4 regions of the Embleya sp. NPDC020630 genome follow, and region 1 is predicted to be linked to each of the others. Evidence: riboswitches for the same ligand, from Rfam matches in the RefSeq annotation. Region 1 holds a riboswitch; each other region holds the start of a gene.
What was found. A riboswitch is a leader RNA that binds a small molecule or an ion and turns the genes downstream of it on or off. The one in region 1 is predicted to bind cyclic di-AMP.
Positions count from the first base shown of each region.

Region 1 (3,568 bases):
TGCTCGCGGCCGGTGAGGACGTGGTCGTCGTCGACGACTTCTCCTCGGGCGAGCGGAAGCGGGTGCCCGACGGGGTGCCGCTGATCGTCGGGTCGGTCCTGGATCGGGCACTCCTCGACGAGACGTTCCGGACGCACCGGGTCGACGGCGTGGTGCACATCGCGGCCAAGAAGCAGGTGCCCGAGTCGGTCGCGCGTCCCCTCTACTACTACGAGGAGAACGTGGAGGGCCTGCGCACGCTGCTCGCGGCGATGGTCGCGGCCGAGGTGCCCCGGATCGTGTTCTCCTCCAGCGCCGCCGTCTACGGCATGCCCGACGTGGACCTGGTCGACGAGGACACCCCGTGTCTGCCGATCAACCCGTACGGCGAGAGCAAGCTGGTCGGCGAGTGGCTGATCCGGGCCACCGCGCGGGCGCACGGGATCTCCTACGCCTCGCTGCGCTACTTCAACGTCGCGGGCGCCGGCGCGCCGGAGCTCGCGGACGCGGGCGTGTCCAACCTCGTGCCGATGGTGCTGGAGAAGTTGACGGCCGACCGGGCGCCGGTGATCTACGGGGACGACTACGCCACCCCCGACGGCACCTGTGTGCGCGACTTCATCCACGTGGTGGACCTGGCCGAGGCGCACGTGGCCGCCGCCCGCCGGCTCGCCGCCGACCCGGACACACGCCTGGTGCTCAACGTCGGCCGCAGTCGGGGTACCTCGGTCCGCGAGATGGTGGAACTCATCCGCGAGGTCACCGGTTTGCGCGAGTTCGCGCCCCAGACGCTGCCCCGGCGCGCCGGCGACCCGGCCCGGGTGGTCGCGAGTGCCGAGCGCATCGCGGCCGAACTGGGCTGGAAGGCCCGCCTGGACGTCTCCGACATGGTGGAGAGCGCGTGGGCGGGGTGGCAGGCGCGGCGCGGGTAGACGGGCGCGGGACGCGCCACGGGGTGAGCGCCGGGCCGGCCGAACGTGTGCCGCGCGTCCTGTGCTCCCGAATCACCCCGAGCGCCTTCGTGTGCTCCGAACGCCTCGATGCGACGCCGGCTGCCCGGTCGGCGTCGCGGGGAGTGCGTGGAGTGAAGTGCGCCGGGATGAATCGGACTTGGGGCTTTTGTCCTGTGGGCCGAATCACTACGGCTGCGGGTGCAGACGGGTACGGCGATGGGTAACGACGCCATTCCGGACCCGAGACGCGCGATGCGCCTGTGACGAACGGGGTTTCGGTGATCATTCCCGGGTGATCCATACGAGGCTTGATCAAGGTTCTTTGTCACCCGATCCGGCCGAATCCACCACGGAACGCCAACTACGGTCCTTTCCGTAAGGGATCATCTACATTGCGCTCAACCGCAAAACGGATAATCGGCTTCTATCCGACACAGACTTGTGATCTTCGGCGGGGCCTGCTTAGCGTTCGATCCGTCCGTATCCCACACGGACCCCGATCGCCGGTACGCCGAATCCTGTCGCCGGCCGTTCGGGAGGCTGACGAGCACCACACGACAGGAGCGGGGGAACCACAGGTGAACCGCCGCGCACGGCACCGATCGAGACGGTCGGCGGCCGTGAACGGCTTGGGGTGAAGCCACGTTCTTCGGAACGTGACCGGGCTATCGATCTCCGGCCCGAATCCGACAGCTCACCTCGTAGGCGTGGGAGAGGATCCAGCCATGCTGTCCGGAACCGGGCGTCATCGCCGTCGCAGCACCAGCAGGACCACGCGTCTGATCGCCGCGGCCGGCGTCGCCGGTGTCGGCGTCGCCATGCCGATCATCGGGGCGGGCACGGCTCAGGCCGCGTCCGTGAGCACCTGGGACAAGGTCGCCCAGTGCGAGAGCACGGGCAACTGGAAGATCAACACCGGTAATGGCTTCTACGGCGGCCTCCAGTTCACCCAGAGCACCTGGAACGAGTTCGGCGGCTCGCAGTACGCCGCGCGCGCCGACCAGGCGACCAAGAGCCAGCAGATCGCGATCGCCGAGAAGGTGCTCAAGAGCCAGGGCCCCGGCGCCTGGCCGGTCTGCTCGGTCAAGGCGGGCCTGACCCGCGGCGGTGCCGCTCCGGACCTCGACACGGGCTCGGCGGGCGGCAAGACCGCGCCGAAGACGGCCCCGAAGACGGAGAGCGCCAAGCCGGCGCCGAAGACCGAGACCGCCAAGCCGAAGATCGAGGTCAAGAGCGAGGCGCCGAAGACCGAGGCGCCCAAGGACGAGACTCCCAAGACCGAGGCGCCCAAGGCCGAGACGACCGCCAAGACGGACGCGACGGGCGGCTCCTACGTCGTGGTCGCCGGCGACACGCTGTCGCAGATCGCGAACGCCCGGAACGTGCCAGGCGGTTGGCCGAAGCTGTACGAGGCCAACAAGAGCGTGGTCGGCGAGAACCCGGACCTGATCTTCCCGGGCCAGCAGCTCACGGTCGACGGCAAGGCCGCGCCGGCCGCCGAGACCAAGACCGAAACCAAGACCGACCCCAAGGCCGAGGCGCCGAAGGCGGAGACGCCCAAGGCCGAGACCAAGACCGAGGTCAAGCCGGCCGCCGCGCCGAAGACCACGGTCAAGTCCGAGAGCACCAAGGCCGACTCCTCGGCCAAGGGCTCCGAGCAGGCCTCCGGTTCGTATGTCGCCCCGGTCTCCGGCGCCACCCTGACCGCGAGCTTCGGCTCGGGCGGGTCGCGCTGGTCCAGCGGCCACCACACCGGCCAGGACTTCGCCGTCTCGACCGGCACCACGGTGCGCGCGGTCACCTCCGGCACGGTCGTCTCGGCCGGCTGGGGCGGCGCGTACGGCAACGAGGTCGTGATCCGGCACGCGGACGGCAAGTACACCCAGTACGCGCACCTGTCCTCGATCTCGGTCAAGGCCGGGATGAAGGTGCAGACCGGCCAGAAGATCGCGCTCTCCGGCGCGACCGGCAACGTCACCGGCCCGCACCTGCACTTCGAGGTCCGCACCACGCCGAACTACGGCTCCGCGGTCAACCCGATGACGTGGCTGCGCAGCCACGGCGTGAACGTCTGATCCACCGCACTCCCGCGCCGAACGGCGGGCGTCCCCTTCGGGGGATGCCCGCCGTTCGCACGTGCGGGCCGCGCGGGCGCGGGGGTGGGGCGGGCGCGGCGAGCGGCCGGGCGGGCCTGGCACGGGGGGGGCGAGGCCGACGCGGGGCGGGCGGCAGGCCGGGGGTGGGGGACGCGCGGGGCGGGTGGGTGGAAGTCCCGGGGCGTAGGACGATTCCGGCGCGGGGGTCGGGTGCCGGAGCTTCAGGCGCCGGGGTTCAGGCGCCGAGGCTTCAGGCGCCGAGGCTTCAGGCGCCGAGGCTTCAGGGGTCGGGGCTTCAGGGGTCGGGGCTTCAGGCTTCGGGGCTTCGGGGGGCGGGGCTTCAGGGCAGGCGGGTCGTGTGCAGGGTGGTGGTCGGGTCGAGCCACAGGGCGAGTGGGCGGCCCGTGCCGTCGAGGGTGGTGGTCGGGCCGGTCGGGGTCGGGTGGTCGTCGAGCACGAGCGGGGTGGGGGTCGCGCCGAGCACCACCGGGCGGCCCTCGGCGTCCCGGGTCGCGGTGAGCAACGTGCCGTCGGGGCGGG
Region 1 is NZ_JBIRUB010000016.1:65,715-69,282, reverse strand. It holds gene galE (UDP-glucose 4-epimerase GalE) at 1-911, shown strand, start outside; cyclic di-AMP (ydaO/yuaA leader) riboswitch at 1,432-1,653, shown strand; gene ACH4XV_RS36630 (transglycosylase family protein) at 1,658-3,007, shown strand; gene ACH4XV_RS36625 (PIG-L family deacetylase) at 3,369-3,568, opposite strand, start outside.

Region 2 (3,568 bases), on a different contig from region 1:
GACCGAGGCGGGCATCGAGGTGAGTTACTGCCTGGTCACCGACGGGGACGCGGGCGGGTTCGATCCGGCGGTGCCCCGGTCGGAGATCGGCGGGATCCGGCGGGCCGAGCAGAGCGCGGCGGCGGCGCACGTGGGGGTGCGGCAGCTGTACTGGCTGGGGTATCCGGACGGGCGCTTGGCGGCCTCCATGGAACTGCGGCGCGACATCAGCCGGGTGATCCGGCAGGTGCGCCCGCAGCGCATGGTGATCCCGAGTCCGGAGCGGGACTGGGCCCGGCTGGCGCCGAGCCACCCCGACCACCTGGAGGCGGGCGAGGCGGCGATGCGGGCGATCTATCCGGACGCGCGCAACCCGTTCGCCCACCCCGAGCTGCTGGAGGCGGAGGGGCTGAAGGAGTGGACGGTGCCGGAGACCTGGCTGTCGCCGACCGCGGCGCCGAACCACGCGGTGGACGTGACGGAGGTGTTCGAGCGCAAGATCGCGGCGCTGCTGTCGCACGAGAGCCAGACGGGCCATCTACCGGAACTGCGCGAGCACGTCGTGTCGATGCTGGAGGGCAACGCGGCGCGGTTCGACCTGGGCGCCGGACGTATGGCCGAGGTGTTCCGGGTGGTGGACACCCGCTAGCGGCGGCGGGACCGGCGGCTCAGGTCCACACCACGGCGATGGCGATGTTCGCCACGGTCAGCAGGCCGATCGCGCCGAGGACGCGCGCGGACACCCGGTCCGCGGCGCGGTTGCCCCACACCAGCAGCAGGATGACCAGCAGGATGCCGAGCTTGGTGCCGATCTTGGCGGTGTCCACGTCCCGGTCCAGGCCGGACTGCACCACGCCCACCAGGGCCAGGCCGGTGACGAGCATGGTCAGCGCGCCGTGCGTCATCGCGGGCACGATCCGCACGTCGCCGGTGCGCAGCGCGGACATCTGGGTGAGGAAGCCGCCGAGCAGGGCCGCGATGCCCACGATGTGCAGCACCAGCAGGATCTGCCGCAGAACGTCCACGTCGTACAACCCCTCGTCGATCGTCGCCCCGGTGGGCATCCGGCCGGCGTTCTCGGCGCCGACGCCAAGTCCCCGCCGCCGTCCGGCAGCCTAGCCGGCGGCGGTTCACGCCTCACCATCGGTCGAATGCCATTAAAGATCGCCAAAAGGGATCAAGATCGACTTTAGGGAATCCGGGCGCTTTTCCCGTGATACGCGGAGATGGAAACGGTGACATTGGTAAAGTTTTGGCAATACGAAGGCCAATGGTGATGGTCCTGACACGCGTGTGACTAGTGTTCTGCGGCAGGCGATCGGCTCGAGGTCGGCCACCCGGTCGACACGATCGCCTCCGCCGAATTCGGTGACGGGTTTCGGTGACGGTGGGCAACCACGGTCGTCGCGACGCGCAGCCGGAACCGGGGACCCTCGCAGTCCCTTGGGGTGAATCGGTGCTTCGGCACCGTAGGGCGCCTTCTTCCGCCCGAACCCGTCAGCTAACCCGGTAGGCGGCCGAGGAAGGAGACCCGCCACCAGTGGCGTCCCAACGTCGACCCGGGCAACACCGCAAGCCCAAGCCGCGCACCGCCGTGCGTACCGCCGCGACCGTCGTTACGGCCGCCGCGACGATGACCGGCGTGATGACCTTCGCCGGCACCGCGAGCGCGGACCCCGCGCAGTCGTTCCAGCAGACCAAGGACCGCGTCAACCAGCTGCACAGTGACGTGATCAAGGCCACCGACGCCGCCAACGGCGTCGAGGAGCAGATCGAGAAGCAGCAGGGCACCGCGAACCAGACGCAGGCCCGGATCACCGAGGAACAGGCCGCGCTGAACGCCCTGCGCGACCAGATCGGTGTCCTGGCGGCCAACCAGTACCGCAGCGGCGGCCTCCCGCCGTCGCTCTCGCTCGCGCTCAGCGGCGACCCCGAGGGCTACCTGCAGAAGTCGCAGATGTTGTCCCAGCTCGACGGCCAGCAGGCCGCGAAGCTGAAGCAGATCGCGGCGCAGGCCCGAGTTCTCCAGCAGGACCGCACCGAGGCCTCCTCGCAGCTCGCGGAACTGGAGAAGCTGCGCACCGACCTGAACAAGAACAAGACCGACATCCAGGCCAAGCTGGCCGAGGCGCAGCGGTTGCTCAACACGCTCACCGAGCAGCAGAAGAAGGAAGTCCTCGACTCGGACGAGCACGCGAACGACACCACGCGGGGCAACGACCGCAGTTCGCGGGACAAGGACAAGGACACCGCGCCGGCGACCAATGTCCCGGCCTCCGGTCGGGCCCAGGCCGCGATCAACTTCGCGCTGGCACAGATCGGCAAGCCGTACGTCTCCGGCGCCGAGGGCCCCGGCTCGTACGACTGCTCGGGCCTGACCCAGGCGTCCTGGAAGGCGGCGAACGTCTCACTCAGCCGCACCACTTGGACCCAGATCAACGACGGCCCCAGGATCGCCAAGAGCGCCCTCCAGCCGGGCGACCTGGTGTTCTTCTACTCGGACAACCGCCACGTGGGCATGTACATCGGCAACGGCCAGATCGTGCATGCCCCGCGTCCGGGCAAGACCGTGACCAAGGCGCCGCTGGACTCGATGCCGTTCCTCGCGGCCATCCGCCCCGGCTAGAGCCCTCGATCCCCCGGCACATACGACGGCGCCCGTCCTCGGATTCGTTCCGAGGACGGGCGCCGTCGTATGTGCCGGGGGACCGCGACCGGTCAGACCAGTCGCCGATCCGTCGCCCAGCGGGTCAACTCGTGCCGGTTGGACAGCTGCAACTTGCGCAGCACGGCGGAGACATGGGTCTCCACCGTCTTGACCGAGATGACCAGTCGGCGGGCGATCTCCTTGTAGGCGTAGCCGCGCGCGATCAGCCGCAACACCTCGCGCTCGCGCTGGGTGAGCCGGTCCAGGTCCTCGTCGATCGGCGGCACGTCGGTGGCCGCGAACGCGTCCAGTACGAAGCCCGCCAGGCGCGGCGAGAACACCGCGTCGCCCTCGCCGACCCGGCCGATCGCGCGGATCAGCTCGTCGCCGGTGATCGACTTGGTCACATAGCCCCGGGCGCCGCCCCGGATCACCCCGATCACGTCCTCCGCGGCGTCCGACACGGACAGCGCCAGGAAGCGCACCGCCGGGATCAGCGACGCGCACCGGCGCAACACCTCGACCCCGCCGCCGCCGGGCAGGTGCACGTCGAGCAGAACCACCTCGGGGCGGGTCTCGGTGACCACGGCCACCGCGCTCGCCACGTCGTCGGCCTCGCCGACCACCTCGACCGCTTCGCCGATCTCGGCGCGCACGCCGGTGCGGAACATCCGGTGGTCGTCGACGAGGACCACCCGGGTGCGGGGCGTGCCCTCGACGGGTGCGCTACTCGTCTCGGTGGTGTTCACGTGTTCGTCCTTCCCACAGCGGACCGGCCGGCGTCGGCGCGGCGCATCTCCAGCTCGACCTCGGTGCCCTCGCCGGGTTCGCTGCGGATGTTCGCGGCGCCCCCGTTGCGGCGCATGCGCCCGAGCACGGACTCTCGCACACCCAGCCGGTCGGCGGGTACGGAGTCGGGGTCGAAACCGGGCCCGCGGTCGC
Region 2 is NZ_JBIRUB010000002.1:233,839-237,406, forward strand. It holds gene ACH4XV_RS07210 (PIG-L deacetylase family protein) at 1-628, shown strand, start outside; gene ACH4XV_RS07215 (hypothetical protein) at 648-1,004, opposite strand; cyclic di-AMP (ydaO/yuaA leader) riboswitch at 1,372-1,510, shown strand; gene ACH4XV_RS07220 (NlpC/P60 family protein) at 1,520-2,605, shown strand; gene ACH4XV_RS07225 (LuxR C-terminal-related transcriptional regulator) at 2,698-3,375, opposite strand; gene ACH4XV_RS07230 (PspC domain-containing protein) at 3,372-3,568, opposite strand, start outside.
Region 2: linked by a shared signal. The riboswitch ahead of ACH4XV_RS07220 (NlpC/P60 family protein) and the one ahead of ACH4XV_RS36630 (transglycosylase family protein) in region 1 are both predicted to bind cyclic di-AMP.

Region 3 (3,568 bases), on a different contig from region 1:
GCTGGAAAATCACCGGAAGATCCGCGCAGGCGACCACGCATCCCGTCGACGAGGTCCTGCCGCCCGGGCGCATGCTGGTCGGCGCCCTGCAACATGTGGCCACCATGTACGCCGGCGTCGCCGCACCGCCGCTGATCATCGGCGGCGCGCTCGGCCTGCCCCCCGCCGAGACGACCACGCTGCTGGGCGCGAGCCTGCTGATCGCGGGCCTGGCCACGCTGCTCCAGACGATCGGCTTCTGGCGGATCGGCTCGCGACTGCCGTTCGTCAACGGCGTCACCTTCGCGGTGGTCTCGCCGATCCTGGCGGTGGCCGCGGCCAAGCAGGACGCGACACTGCCGGTGATCTTCGGCTCGACCATCGTCGCCGGCGTGTTCTGCCTCGTGCTCGCCCCGGTCTTTTGCCGACTGGTCCGCTTCTTCCCGCCGGTGGTCGGCGGGACGGTGATCACCCTGATCGGCGTGTCCCTGCCGCCGGTGGCGGGCAACTGGGCGCAGGGCGGCGACCGGAAGGCGGCCGACTACGGCTCGATGACCAATCTGGGCCTCGCCGCCGCGACGCTGGTGGCGATCCTGGTCCTGCATCGGGTGCTGACCGGATTCGGGCAGCGTGTCGCGGTCCTGCTCGGGCTGCTCGTCGGCACGCTACCGGCCATCCCGTTCGACCGGGTGGACGGGGACGCGCTGAGCGGCCTCGCGATGTTCGAGGTGCCAAGGCCCTTCGCCTTCGGGGCACCGCAGTTCGACGTATCGGTGACCGTGTCGATGCTCGTGGTGATGATCGTGTGCATGACCGAGTCGACGGCCGACATCATCGCGCTGAGCGAGGTGGTGGACAAACCCGCCGACGACCGCACCATCGCGGGCGGGCTGCGTGCCGACGGCCCGGCCACCGCGTTCGGCGGCGTGTTCAACGGCTTCGCCTGCACCGCCTTCGCGCAGAACATCGGACTGGTCGCGCTGACCCGGATCCGCAGCCGGTTCGTGGTCGCGGTCTGCGGCGGCTTCCTGGTCCTCATGGGCCTGATGCCGATTGTCGGCGGCCTGGTCGCGCTGGTCCCGCAGCCCATACTCGGCGGCGCGGGCGTGGTCCTGTTCGGCACCGTCGCGGTGGCCGGCATCCGCACCCTGGGCAAGGCCGATCCGAACGCCGGCTCCAATGCGCTGATCGTGGCGGTCGTGCTCAACCTGCTGCTCAACCACACCAGTCGCGCGGGCGGCAAGGCGCCCGCCGAACCCACCGACCCCGCCGTCACGTTGCCGGCCCAGTCCGCCCAACAGCCCACTCGAGCATGACCACATGCACGTGGGCCCCGCCGAAGTGTTCGGCGGGGCCCACGTGGTGAGGGGAGATCAGACGGCGAGCTTGGTGCCCACCGCGATCACGTTCGGGTTGTCGCCGATGACGCCGGCGTTGGCCGTGTGCAGGGCCTTGTAGCCGCCCTTGACACCGAGCTTGGCCGCGATCGCGGACAGCGTGTCACCGGACTTGACGGTGTAGGTGCCGGAGCCCGACGCCCGCTCGGTCGCGGCCGACTTCGGCGCGTCCTGCTTGGCGACGTCCTGCTTGGGCTGCACGTTGAGCTTCGGCGCGTTGCCGGTCGCGGGCTTGGCCTCGGACTTGGGCTCGGCCTTCGGCTCGACCGAGGACTTGGTCTTGCCGGCGGTCGAGGACTCGGCCGTGGCGTTGGCGTCGCCGCCCTTGCCCAGGCCGGCCTTCACGGAGCAGACCGGCCAGGCGCCGGGGCCCTGGCTCGCCAGGACCCGCTCGGCGACGGCGATCTGCTGCGCCTTGGAGGCCTGCGCGGCGCTGGCCGCGTACTGGCTGCCGCCGAACGCGTTCCAGGTGCTCGGGGTGAACTGCAGACCGCCGGAGAAGCCGTTGCCCGTGTTGATGCTCCAGTTGCCGGTGCTCTCGCACTGGGCGACCGCGTCCCAGGTGGACGAAGTCGCGGCGTTCGCGCTGCCCGCCATGCCCACGAGAGGAAGGACGAGACCCGCACCCGCGGCGACGGCGATGCCGGCGCGACGGCCACGAGAGAGCGAACGAACCGGAGCGGTGATGGCACGGAAGGTCATTGATTACCTCGTCGGGCGCCTACGAAGTTAGCTGTCGGGTTCGGACGATTGGCCCGGCCTCGCCTGTCACAGGCATGGCTTCACCCCAGGCATCGGCAGTGCCGATGTCGGCTCACTTGGTTCCCCCGCTCCTGCCGCCAGTCAATTTCGACTGCTTCCCTCGGGCGGCGGCAGGATTCGGCGTACCGCCCGGGGAGTCCGCTTGTGCGAACAACCACGAAGCTACGCACCGGTTCGCCGGGTTGGCAAACATTTCGGGCGGTTTGTGACGTCCCCCATAAGGGGGAATAACACCTATTTGCCCGATTTGTCGCCATCCTTGCAGGTCACGGCTCCGGCGTACACGGTGCGCGGCCGCGTGGTCACGCGTGCGTCAGCGACGGGCTATTCCGTCGCGGGCAGCTCTACCGGAACCACTACCCGCTCCTCGTCCCAGAGGAACGTCGCGCCGCCGGTCGCGAAATTGGGCACATCGGCCACCGTGGCCCGCCCCTCGGGCGAATCCAGCACAGCCTCGAGTTCCGCGCGCGAGGGCGCGTACAGCGCGACCACCAGGTAATAGGGCGGCTTCGCGCCGGACGGATCCGGTTCGCACTTGCCGATGGTCCAGCCGGTCAGCCCCGGCATGGTGCGGGCCAGCGGGACGTGCTTGTCCCAGTAATAGGAGTCGAACGCCGCCGGGTCTTCGGGGTGGCCGTAGAGCACGGTCAACTTGTACATGCCGGGTCCTCACGCTCGTGATGGTCGGACGGACGGACGTGCGCTTGCGCCAGGCGGCTGCTGCCGGGCGCGGTCGTTACGGATGTGCCGGGGTGTCGCCCGTCGTGGCGGCGTCCCCACTCGGGGTGATGCTCTTGAACGCCCGTGCCTGCTCGGTGATGGCCACCTCGGTCGGCAGGCGCTCCATGCTGGAGGCGCCGAAGAAGCCGACCACGCCGGTGGTGTGGGCCAGCACGTACGCCGCGTCCTCGGGTTCGGCGATCGGCCCGCCGTGGCACAGCACCAGCACGTCGGGATCGACCTCCGCCGCCGCGTCGCGCATCTCCTGCACCCGCTCAACCGCCTGGTCGAGGGTGACCGCGGTGGTCGCGCCGATGCTGCCCTTGGTGGTCAGGCCCAGGTGCGGCACCAGCACATCGGCGCCGGCCGCCGCCATCGCACGGGCCTGCTCGGGGTCGAAGACGTACGGCGCCGTGAGCAAGCCGCGCTCCGCCGCCAGCCGGATCATCTCCACCTCCAGGTCGTAGCCCATCCCGGTCTCCTCCAGGTTCTGCCGGAAGACACCGTCGAACAGGCCGACCGTCGGGAAGTTCTGCACTCCCGCGAAGCCCATGGCCGCGAGTTGGTCCAGGAAGTGCGGCATGATCCGGAACGGATCGGTGCCGCACACCCCCGCGAGGACCGGGGTACTGCGCACCACCGGCAGCACTTCGCCCGCCATCTCCACCACGATCGCGTTGGCGTCGCCGTACGGCAGCAGTCCCGCCAAC
Region 3 is NZ_JBIRUB010000001.1:454,706-458,273, reverse strand. It holds gene ACH4XV_RS01915 (nucleobase:cation symporter-2 family protein) at 1-1,295, shown strand, start outside; gene ACH4XV_RS01910 (transglycosylase family protein) at 1,353-1,973, opposite strand; cyclic di-AMP (ydaO/yuaA leader) riboswitch at 2,079-2,261, opposite strand; gene ACH4XV_RS01905 (EthD family reductase) at 2,463-2,798, opposite strand; gene ACH4XV_RS01900 (phosphoenolpyruvate hydrolase family protein) at 2,875-3,568, opposite strand, start outside.
Region 3: linked by a shared signal. The riboswitch ahead of ACH4XV_RS01910 (transglycosylase family protein) and the one ahead of ACH4XV_RS36630 (transglycosylase family protein) in region 1 are both predicted to bind cyclic di-AMP.

Region 4 (3,568 bases), on a different contig from region 1:
CGATGAGGACGCGGACGGCGGCGGGGCGCGGATCACCGGATTCCGGGCGGTGTTCTCGACCGCCTTCATGGCCGTGTTCATCAGCGAGTGGGGCGACCTGACCCAGATCACCACCGCCAACCTGGCCGCCACCAACGGCACCTGGTCCACCGCGATCGGCTCGGTCGCGGCGCTGATGTCGGTGTCCGCGCTGGCGCTGCTCGCCGGGCGGTTCATCGCCAAGCGCATGCCGCTGCAGACCGTGCAGCGGATCGGCGGGGTGTGCATGCTCGGCCTGGCGATCTGGTCCCTGGTCGAGGTCTTCGCGGGCTGACCCGGTGGGTGTTGCGAGCCGACCCGCGCGCGTTCAGGCCCGAGCGGCCGGGTCGTCCTCCGGCTCGGGGGTGGTGCGGCCGAGCAGGCGTTCGTAGCGCTGGCGGGCCGCCTGCGGGGTGCCCAGGCCCAGACCGAAGGCGATCTCCTGCCAGGTCATCTCGCGCCCCCGGGCCATTCGGAGGAGCCCCGCCTCCAGGTCGTCCATCTCGCCCCTGGCCATCGGGATCAGGCTCAGCGCGGCGGTGATGTCGGCGTGGTCGACCGCCGGCTCGCCGTCGGCGGGCTGCGCGATACCGCTGAGCAGGAACGACACCAGCCGGATCGCCTCGTGCGGGCCGAGCATGTACGGGTTCACCTGCCGCGCGCGCTGCTCGTCGGTGGCCGCGTGCCGCTCAGCGATCCGGAACAGGGAGGCGTGTACGCGCCGGGCCCGCGCCTGCTCGGGGTCGGGCGCGGTGAAGGGGTCGTGGGATTCGGGGGTCACGGGCGTGTCCGCAGTCGAAGACATGGTCACAGCATGCCGAGACGCACGGATCGATGTCAATGGATCATGTCGCATGACTCATGTTGAACATCTTGTTCACACGGCTTGATTCCACCCCGCCCCCGCGTCAGCCCGGCGTGGGCTGCGCCGGGGGCGGCATCAGGGCCGTGCGCAGGGCCGGGTCCGGGAGGGCTTCCGGACCGAAGACGGCCAGGCGGATCAGGGCGTCCTCGCGGCGGCGGTACGCACCACAGTGACGGCTCCCCGCACGTTTGTCCGGTGGAAACCCCTCTGCCGGGGTGCGGGTGCGGGGTGCGGGCCGACCCGATGCCCGGAATGTGATGTAGCCCGCATGGATAAAACGGACATAAATTATATAGCCGACTTCGGGTTGCAATTCATTTTCGGTGGCCGGCGACGGATCTCGACTATTTTCCGTTACCGCTCCGTCACGCCACTCTCCGAGATATGCCCTCGTCATCGCGGGTGCTTCCGACCGAAGCCGGCCGAGATGTCACCTTTATTCCGCCTTTACGCTCCGCGCAAAGTCTGCGATTCGGTTGTGATCTCCCCATCGCATTGCCTACCTTTCTCGCCGATTCACCTTTCGGGTGAACCCTGCCGCCGGTACGCCGAATCCCGTCGCCGGCAGCGGGATGTCTACAGCGAAGAATCCGACGGGAGCGGGGGAACCAGGTGAATCGCCGTGGCCGGGATCGTTCCGGTGACGGCTAGGGGTGAAGTCGCGTGAAGCGACCGGGCTGCTCCAGTCCGAATCCGACAGCTCACCTCGTAGGCGACAGGAGAGGACCCCATTTCATGCTGTCCGCAAACGCTCGCCACCGAGCCGCCCGCCCCGCCAACGTCCGCCGCTTCGTCGCGGCGGTGGGCATCGCCGGCATGGGAGCCGTCATCCCGGTCGCCGGCGCCGGTGCGGCCCACGCACAGGTCCCCACCACCGACCAGGCCCCCACCGGCGCCTCCGCCGTGCTGTCGGCCACGCCGACCGCCGCGGTCGACAGTGCCCCGGTCCAGGCCGAGGTCGCCGCGCCCGCGGCCACCACCGCCGCGGACAAGGCCCGCTACCTGGTCCAGGCCGGTGACACGCTGTCCCAGCTCGCGCTGACCAACAAGGTCTCCGGCGGCTGGCAGAGCCTGTACCAGCTCAACCGCGACGTGCTCCCGTCCGGCCCGGACCTGATCGAGATCGGCCAGACCCTGCGGCTGACCGGCTCGGCGCCCGCGCAGCCCAAGGCGGAGGCCCCGGCCAAGCCGAGCATCCAGGTCCAGCCGAAGACCACGGTCACGGGCAAGACCGCGCCGAAGCCGACGAGCAAGCCGTCGGTCGACGTCGCGGCCAAGCCCGCCGCCAAGCCCGCCACCGGCGGCTCGAAGGGCAACCAGGCGCCCACCGGCGGTTCCTCGAACGCGTCGAGCAAGGCCCTCCAGGCCGTCGCCTTCGCCAAGGCGCAGGTCGGCAAGCCGTACGTGTACGGCGCCACCGGCCCGAACGCGTACGACTGCTCGGGTCTGGTCCAGGCCGCGTACAAGGCGGCGGGCATCTCGCTGCCGCGCGTGACCAACGACCAGTTCGCCGCCGACCCGCACGTGTCGATCGCCAACCTGCAGCCCGGCGACCTGGTGTTCTTCTACTCGGGCATCAGCCACGTCGGCATCTACATCGGCGACGGCAAGATGGTGCACGCCGCCAACTCGCGCAAGCCGGTGGAGATCGCCTCGATCAACACCATGCCGATCGCCGGCGCGACCCGCCCGAACTGATCGCGCGACCCGGCCGCGGCGGCGCCCGGGTGAGCATCGCACAGCAGTGACAGCAGTGGCCGGTGCCGTGCTCCCGACCGTGGTCGGGAGCACGGCACCGTTGCACGCCCGCTTCCTGCACGTGCGCCGGGTGCCTACTCCTGCGTAAGACGCGGTCGGGCGGTGAGTACCGCCATGTCCAGCGGCAGCGGTCGCAGGTCGAGCAGTTCGAAGCCGCCCTCGGCCAGCAACGCGCGATACTCCGCCACCGTGCGCTCGCGGCCCCGGGCGTTGGTCATCATCTGGATGTCGAAGCGCAGCGGCAACACCGACCCGCCCGCCTCGACGATCGGCCGTTCGACGATCGCCAGGCGTGCGTCGACCGGCATCGCCCGGGCCAGCGCCCGCAACACGACCAGGCACTCGGCGTCCGCCCAGTCGTGCAGGATCCGGGCCAGCAGGTACACGTCTCCGCCGCCGGGCAGCGGATCGGTGAAGAAGTCGCCGACCACCAGATCGCACCGGTCCTCGGCGACCGATGCGGCGAGCAACTCCCGGGCGGCGTCGACCACATGCCCCCGCTCGAAGAGCACCCCGCACGCGGTCGGGTGCTCGCGCAACACGCGTAGGAGCAACTCCCCGTCGCCGCCCCCGACATCGACCACCGTCGCGGCCGGCGGCAGGTCCAGGGCGGCCGGCACCGCATCGAAGACGATCGTGCCGAACGCCATCGCCTCCCGGAACAGCCGGGCTTCGTCCGGGTGTTCGGCGAAATACTCGAACGACTCCCGGCCGTGCACCCGGGTGAACGCGTCCTCGCCGGTGCGCACCGTGTGTTCCAGGCCGAGATACGACGTGAAGAACAGGCCGCTGTACAGGTCCGCCAGCGCGGCCAATGATCCGTCCCGATCGGTGCGCAGCAGCGCACCGCGCTCGGTGAGCCGGTAGTGTCCGTCCGCCTCGACCCGCAACACCCCGTGCCCGGCCAGCAGGCGCATCAGCCGCCCC
Region 4 is NZ_JBIRUB010000013.1:126,701-130,268, reverse strand. It holds gene ACH4XV_RS34165 (TMEM165/GDT1 family protein) at 1-313, shown strand, start outside; gene ACH4XV_RS34160 (DNA-binding protein) at 347-823, opposite strand; cyclic di-AMP (ydaO/yuaA leader) riboswitch at 1,456-1,612, shown strand; gene ACH4XV_RS34155 (NlpC/P60 family protein) at 1,619-2,581, shown strand; gene ACH4XV_RS34150 (methyltransferase) at 2,716-3,568, opposite strand, start outside.
Region 4: linked by a shared signal. The riboswitch ahead of ACH4XV_RS34155 (NlpC/P60 family protein) and the one ahead of ACH4XV_RS36630 (transglycosylase family protein) in region 1 are both predicted to bind cyclic di-AMP.